DNA from 3 places in the Halomonas sp. AOP7-B1-5 genome. Region 1 is predicted to be linked to each of the others. Evidence: predicted binding sites of a transcription regulator. Region 1 holds the regulator's gene; each other region holds the start of a gene.
The links. The regulator PhoB, encoded in region 1, activates phosphate uptake and scavenging genes when phosphate is short. The targets are predictions, from matches to a motif close to TGTCATANNNNTGTCANA.

Region 1 (2,273 bases):
GCCCAGCTGCTGTTTATCGGCCTAGTGGCGGTCGCGTTTATTTTAGTGCTGCTCACCAACTGGTTTACGGTGCTCTTATCGCTGGGCGGGGTCGTACTGGCGTTTATTTATCCGTTTATGAAGCGCTACACCCACTTTCCTCAGGTGGTGCTCGGGGCGGCTTTTTCCTGGGCGATCCCCATGGCGTTTGGCGCCGTATTAGGGCATGTACCGCTAGATGCCTGGCTACTTTTTTTTGCCAACGTGCTGTGGACGGTGGCCTACGATACTCAGTACGCCATGGTTGATCGTGATGATGATTTGAAAATCGGCATTAAATCAACGGCAGTGCTTTTTGGTGACGCAGATCGTCTGATCATTGGCTTGTTGCAGATCGCCACGCTCGCGCTTTTGGCCTGGGTCGGCGTGCGCGTCGGGTTAGGCGGCTTTTTCTGGCTGGGGCTTGCCGGTATGGCGGCGACATTTATCCATCAGCAGCGCCTGATTCGTCATCGTGAGCGTGACCCGTGCTTCCAGGCATTTTTGAATAACCACTGGGCGGGGCTACTCATTTTTGCAGGCATTGCGCTTAGCGAATGGCCGGTTGTGGGCTAAGCCTGCTCAGCGCGATTAATGCTTGTCATATAAGTGTCATCAAGTCATGGTGTTATTGTCACTGAGATGTCATTGAATTTCCTTCTTTGAACACCGTGAGGCCCTGGGATGACCGCCAAGACCGTTTTGATTGTCGATGATGAAGCGTCTATCCGCGAGATGATCGCCGTAGCGCTGGAAATGGCGGACTATCGCGTGCTTGAAGCGGATAACGCCCAGGATGCCCACGCGCTGGTGGTAGACCATCAGCCCGACTTGCTACTGCTTGATTGGATGATGCCGGGCACCAGCGGTATTGAGCTGGCAAGACGCCTAAAGCGTGAAGAAGCGACGGCTGAACTGCCCATTATTATGCTCACCGCCAAAGGCGAAGAGGATAATAAGATTCAGGGGCTTGAGTCGGGGGCGGATGATTACATTACCAAACCTTTTTCACCGCGCGAGCTGGTCGCACGCCTGAAAGCCGTACTGCGTCGCGCCACGCCACGCGGCGTGGAAGACCCGATCGAAATCAATGGCCTGCTGCTGGATCCGGTTAGCCACCGCGTAAGCGCTCACGGTAAGGCGCTTGAAATGGGACCTACCGAATACCGCCTGCTGCAGTTCTTTATGACCCACCAGGAGCGGGCTTACACACGCAGCCAACTGCTCGATCAGGTGTGGGGCGGCAATGTCTACGTTGAGGAGCGCACCGTGGATGTCCATATACGGCGCTTGCGTAAAGCATTGGGCGAAGTGCATCAGAACCTGATCCAGACGGTACGGGGTACCGGTTATCGCTTCTCTGCCCGGGTGTAATTGTGCGCCTGTGGAGCCGTGAGCTGTGGCGCATTGCCTGGTTAGCGACCATTGGGGTTTGCCTGGGATGGCTATTGGGTTCGGCAGGGCTGGGGTTGTCGGCCGGATTGGCCGTCTGCTTGTTCTACCATCTACGTCAGCTACGCGTGCTTTTTCAGTGGCTCACCCTCAATCCGCATAATGAACCGCCCGCGGCCAGTGGCATGTGGGGGGATCTGCTTGATCGTCTTTATCGCTATCAAAAAAGCCAGCGTATCACCCAGGGACGATTACGGGCGACGCTGGCACGCATTCAGGAATCCTCTGAGGCTATGCGCGACAGCGTAGTCATGCTTGACCGGCACGGTGATCTTGAGTGGTGGAACAGCGCCGCAACGAAGATGCTGGGCCTGCAGACAGCGCATGATCGTGGTCAGCACATCACCAATCTACTGCGCGACCCAGACTTTATCAGCTACTTCAATGCACGCAATTATAGCGAGCCGTTAACTCTGACCTCGCCGATTGATGAGCGTAGCGTCCTGCAATACCAGATTACCCTCTACGGTGACGATGAGCGCTTGGTGATGGCGCGGGATATCACCCGTTTACATCGCCTTGAGCAAATGCGCCGCGATTTCGTCGCCAATGTTTCCCACGAACTGCGTACTCCGTTGACCGTTCTTCTGGGCTATCTGGAAACCTATGGCGATCTGGCCGACCAGCTTCCGCCCCGCTTAGGCCGGGGTATTGAGAAGATGCAGGAGCAGACCCAGCGTATGCAAAATCTGGTGAATGATCTGCTGCTGCTGTCGCGTTTGGAGATTGATCAGGGTGGCGAAGATCATCAGCCGCTATCTATTGAGCGCCTTCTGAATAGTGTTTGTCAGGATGCACTCGCT
Region 2 (2,273 bases), on a different contig from region 1:
TAATACATCGATCAACACCAGGTGGGCAATCCGCGAGCTCAACGGCGTGTAGATTTCAGTATCTTCATGAACGTCGATATACAGCGGCAGGCTAACTTCTTCCGCCAAGGGCGAACCGCTAGGGCACAGCCCAATCACTGTGGCACCCGCTTCGCGGGCCAGACGCACGCTGGCCACCAGCGCTTTGGTGCGGCCCGTCTGTGAAATGGCCACCACCACATCGCCCTCTTTAAGGGTTACGGCCGACATATTCTGCATATGCGGATCAGCGTAGGCGGAAGTGGATATCTGCAAACGGAAAAATTTGTGCTGGGCATCAAAAGCGACTGCGCCTGAGGCGCCAAAGCCGTAAAACTCGACCCGATTGGCCATGGCCAGCGCATTCACCGCGCGGCCCAAGGCGTCGTTATCCAGCCGGTCACGTACAGAAAGTAGCGTGCCAACGGTGGAGTCGAAAATGCTGTGAGAAAATTCAGCGACGGAGTCGCTATCGTTCATCGAGAACTGAGCAAACTGGCTGCCAGAGGCCAGCATTTGCGCTAACTGCAGCTTAAAATCCTGAAAGCCGTTACAGCCCAGGGCGCGGCAGAAGCGCACCACGGTGGGTTCGCTGACGCCGGCTTCCGTTGCGAGGTCTACAATCCGCATATGGATGACCTCATCAGGATTACGCAGCACAAACCGCGCTACCTTTTGTTCGGAGCGACGAAAGTGCTCCATGCGGCGTCTCATCTCATCGAACAGGGCGCGACTCACATTTAGCTCCTCGGTTATCCAGTGCGCTGGTCTCACTACATGCGCTTTGCTGTATTAAACAGCATTTTCGACAGTATGCCTGAGTGACGGCATAAATGGGCAATGAAACGCCGACTTAGCCGTGCGTTTAAATGGCGTTAAGCAAATTCGTCAACTTTCGTCATCATTTTGTCAAGTAAGGTATAGTAATAAGTGAAGTGCCGCACTGCATCATTTAACAGTCGTCACGGATGCAGGTGGACGAAGGCATATTCACCTGGAGGCACGTCGATTATGAGAAACGTCGAACGAATCACCTCGGTTAAGAGCGAACTGCTGGATATTTTCATGAGCATGGAAGTAGATGAACATGCTCAGCGTCAACGAAGTGCCGCTCAACGCAACTTACGAGCTCGTCGAGGGATTGAGCTACATCGGGAATTTCAGAAACTGTATCGGGATATCGCCCCCCTGCCGGAAGAAGATGAGCGGCAAGAAGGCGAATTGCACTAGCTGGATAGATCGTTAGCTATTGACTAGCGTGCTGCCCCACCGTTTGGCGGGGCACGCCATGTTGGTTTACTTAAATGAGACCCGTCAGGAAGACGACGATCACGCCGAGTGGCGCCACGTATTTGGCGAGTAGATTCCACAGCGTGAAATCGTAGATATCCAAACGCAGCTCCTTGCGCGCTTCTTCTTTATCCAGGCAGATCGAGAAGAAGATGATCGCGCCCAGACCCGTCAACGGCAGCAAGATTTTGCTGGTGAAGGTGTCGAGGAAGTCGAAGATATTGAGGCCGAAGAGCAGTACATCGGACCATACGTTAAACGACAGCAGCGCCGCCACGCCCAATACCCACACCGCAATACCGCTTACCAACGTTGATCCTGTACGGCTTAAGGGCGTGCGCTCTTCCAGCGTTTCAACCACCGGCTCAAGCAGCGAAATAGCCGATGTCAGCGCGGCAAATGTCAGCAGCAGGAAGAACATCAAGCCTAAAATCGTGCCGCCCGACATATTGCCGAAGGCAAGGGGGAGCGTTACGAAAATCAGCCCTGGACCTTCACTGGCGCTTAAGCCATTGGCGAATACGATCGGGAAGATCGCCAGACCCGCGAGCAGGGCGATAGCCGTATCCAGGATAATAACGGTACGGGCAGTGCTGATCAGGTTGACGTCTTCACCAAGGTAAGAGCCATACGCCATCATGATGCCCATACCCAGCGAGAGCGTGAAGAAAGCCTGGCCCATCGCTGCAAGTACAACTCCGCCATCTAGCGCGTCCCAGTCAGGGCTGAACATAAAGCTCAGCGCTTCACCGAAGTAGCCGCTCGCCACGCCGTAGCCGACCAGAATTAACAACAGCACCACCAGCGCAGGCATCAGAATACGTGACGCCGCTTCAAGCCCCTTAGTCACGCCGCGTGCTACGATACCGACGACCAGCACCATGAACGCGCTATGCCAGAGCAGTAGCGTTGTAGGACTGCCCAACAAATTAGTAAAGATAGCGCCAACCGCGTCGGCGTCCTGG
Region 3 (2,273 bases), on a different contig from region 1:
ATTTACCCCAACAGCGCTTGGAGAACACAACGTGGAAGACACACTGCAACCACCCACCGTACTGATTACCGGCGCCAACCGAGGCGTCGGGCTGGCACTGGCAGCCCACTACAGAGATGAAGATTGGCAGGTGATCGGCGTTTGCCGCCAATCATCAGACGAGCTTGAGCGCGTGGCTGACCGCGTTATTGAAGGCATCGATGTCACCAAGCCAGAGGATGTTGAGCGTTTGGCACGGGCGCTTGATGGCCAACGGTTGGATTTATTGATCAACAACGCCGGCCTCTTGCGCGATGAATCGTTAGACCAGCTGGATTTCGACAGCATCCGTGAGCAGATGGAAATCAATGCCTATGCGCCCCTACGGGTATGTGAAGCGTTGCTACCGTTGATGCAGGACGGCAGTAAGATTGCCAACATCACCAGCCGTATGGGATCGATTGCCGATAACGACTCCGGTGGGCGCTACGGTTACCGCGCATCCAAGGCGGCGCTAAACGCGTTTGGAAAATCCCTGGCTATGGACCTTAAGCCACGCGGTATTGCCGTGGCGCAAATACACCCAGGCTATGTAAAAACACGCATGGTTAACTTCGGCGGGATGATCAGCCCTCAGGAAGCCGCCACAGGCATTGCTGCCTGTATCAAAACGCTGACGCAGGAAAATAGCGGCAGCTTTTGGCACCGCAATGGGGAATTACTGCCGTGGTAGTGTTGAGTAAGACGTTTTTCTATCAACAGGCGGAAGTAGGCTATTTTGCCATCGCATACCGCTAAGTAAGATGAGTGCGCTACAGTGGTGTGCGATAACGCCGTCATCCATTTGTCAGGCGTCTAGGGCACGCTATCGTTCTGCTACAACACTTTATAAAAGGAACCATGCTGATGCGTTTTATTTCTCACGGTATTGCGCTAGGGATAGCGACTGGGCTGTTTAGCGCCACGGCGTATGCCGCGCCCTATACGCTGACCATTTTTCACACCAACGACCTGCACGGGCGTACCGACAGCTACCCTCAACTGATCACCGCCCTGGCTGAAGCTCGTGAGCGCTTCGGTGACGGCCTGTTGCTGGACGCGGGAGATATCTTTTCGGGTACGCTCTATTTCACCGAATACCAAGGTCAGGACGCCGTCGAGTTCATGAACCTGATGGGCTATGACGCATTCGTGCCGGGTAACCATGAGTTCGACCTGGGCGACCCGGAAGAGGGCCATCAAGCATTGGCGGCTTTATTCACCGCCGCTGATTTCCCCATTCTAGGCGCGAACCTCGACTTCTCTACCTCACCCGAGTTTGCCGATCTACTCGGTGATTCGATCAGCGCCGAGCCCGAACATAAGCTTAAGCCTGGCCACCTATACGACGGCATTGTGGTAGAGCAAGGTGGCGAGCGAATCGGTATTTTCGGACTAAGCACGCAAGGCAGCGAGACCGTCTCCAGCCCCGGTAACGTCACCCTTGGCGATTACCGAGCGGCGGCCGAGGCGATGGTGGAAGCGTTTGAAGCCCAAGGCGTTAACAAGATCGTCGCGCTTACTCATCTGGGCTTTGACAGCGACCCGAGCCTGGGCAACGACCTGTTGCTTGCCCAGCATGTGGAAGGGGTGGACGTGATCATCGGTGGGCACAGCCATACGCGCTTGGAGTCGCCCATTACGGTGGATGAAAACGATTTGGGCGAGCCTAAAGCGCCCACCGTTATTGGCCAGGCGAACGAGTACGGCAAGTACCTGGGTGTCATGCAGGTCACCTTTGATGGCGAAGGCGTGGTGCAGGATGCTAGTGGCGAACTGCTGACCACCGATGATTTCGAGCCCGATGCCCAAGCGCTTGAGATGCTTGAGCCTTACACCGCACGAATTGAAGCAGTGCGCGATACCCAAGTGGGCGCCCACCTGAATACGCAGCTTCCCAACCCGCGCCACGGCAATGGCGATGAACAAAGCGTGCGCGCCAATGAAACGGCGCTTGGCAATCTGATCGCCGATGGTCAGCTTGCTGCCGCCCGCCGAGTGAACCCGGAGACCGTGCTGGCCATTCAAAATAGTGGCGGTATTCGTGAGCCCATCGCCCAGGGTGATGTGAGTGTGGGTGAGCTGGTTGCCGTGCAGCCGTTTGGCAATCGCTTGGCGCTGGTGAGCGTGACGGGCGCGGAGCTTCTGGAAACGTTCGAGATCGGGCTGGCAAACACCCCTGATGAAAGCGGCGGTTTTCTGCAAGTGTCCGAAGGTACCGAGCTGGTATATGACAGCCGCCAGCCCGTCGGTGA

Region 2: the regulator PhoB is predicted to act here: its motif matches at 915-932, upstream of ACT3XD_RS16285 (PA3496 family putative envelope integrity protein).
Region 3: the regulator PhoB is predicted to act here: its motif matches at 814-831, upstream of ACT3XD_RS03065 (bifunctional metallophosphatase/5'-nucleotidase).

Annotation. Positions count from the first base shown of each region.
Region 1 covers NZ_JBQTDC010000006.1:858-3,130, reverse strand. Annotated here, with positions in the region: gene ubiA (4-hydroxybenzoate octaprenyltransferase) at 1-594, shown strand, start outside; gene phoB (phosphate regulon transcriptional regulator PhoB) at 703-1,392, shown strand; gene phoR (phosphate regulon sensor histidine kinase PhoR) at 1,395-2,273, shown strand, end outside.
Region 2 covers NZ_JBQTDC010000040.1:16,954-19,226, reverse strand. Annotated here, with positions in the region: gene hexR (transcriptional regulator HexR) at 1-756, opposite strand, end outside; gene ACT3XD_RS16285 (PA3496 family putative envelope integrity protein) at 1,030-1,248, shown strand; gene ACT3XD_RS16280 (sodium-dependent transporter) at 1,319-2,273, opposite strand, start outside.
Region 3 covers NZ_JBQTDC010000003.1:158,229-160,501, forward strand. Annotated here, with positions in the region: gene ACT3XD_RS03060 (SDR family oxidoreductase) at 32-712, shown strand; gene ACT3XD_RS03065 (bifunctional metallophosphatase/5'-nucleotidase) at 886-2,273, shown strand, end outside.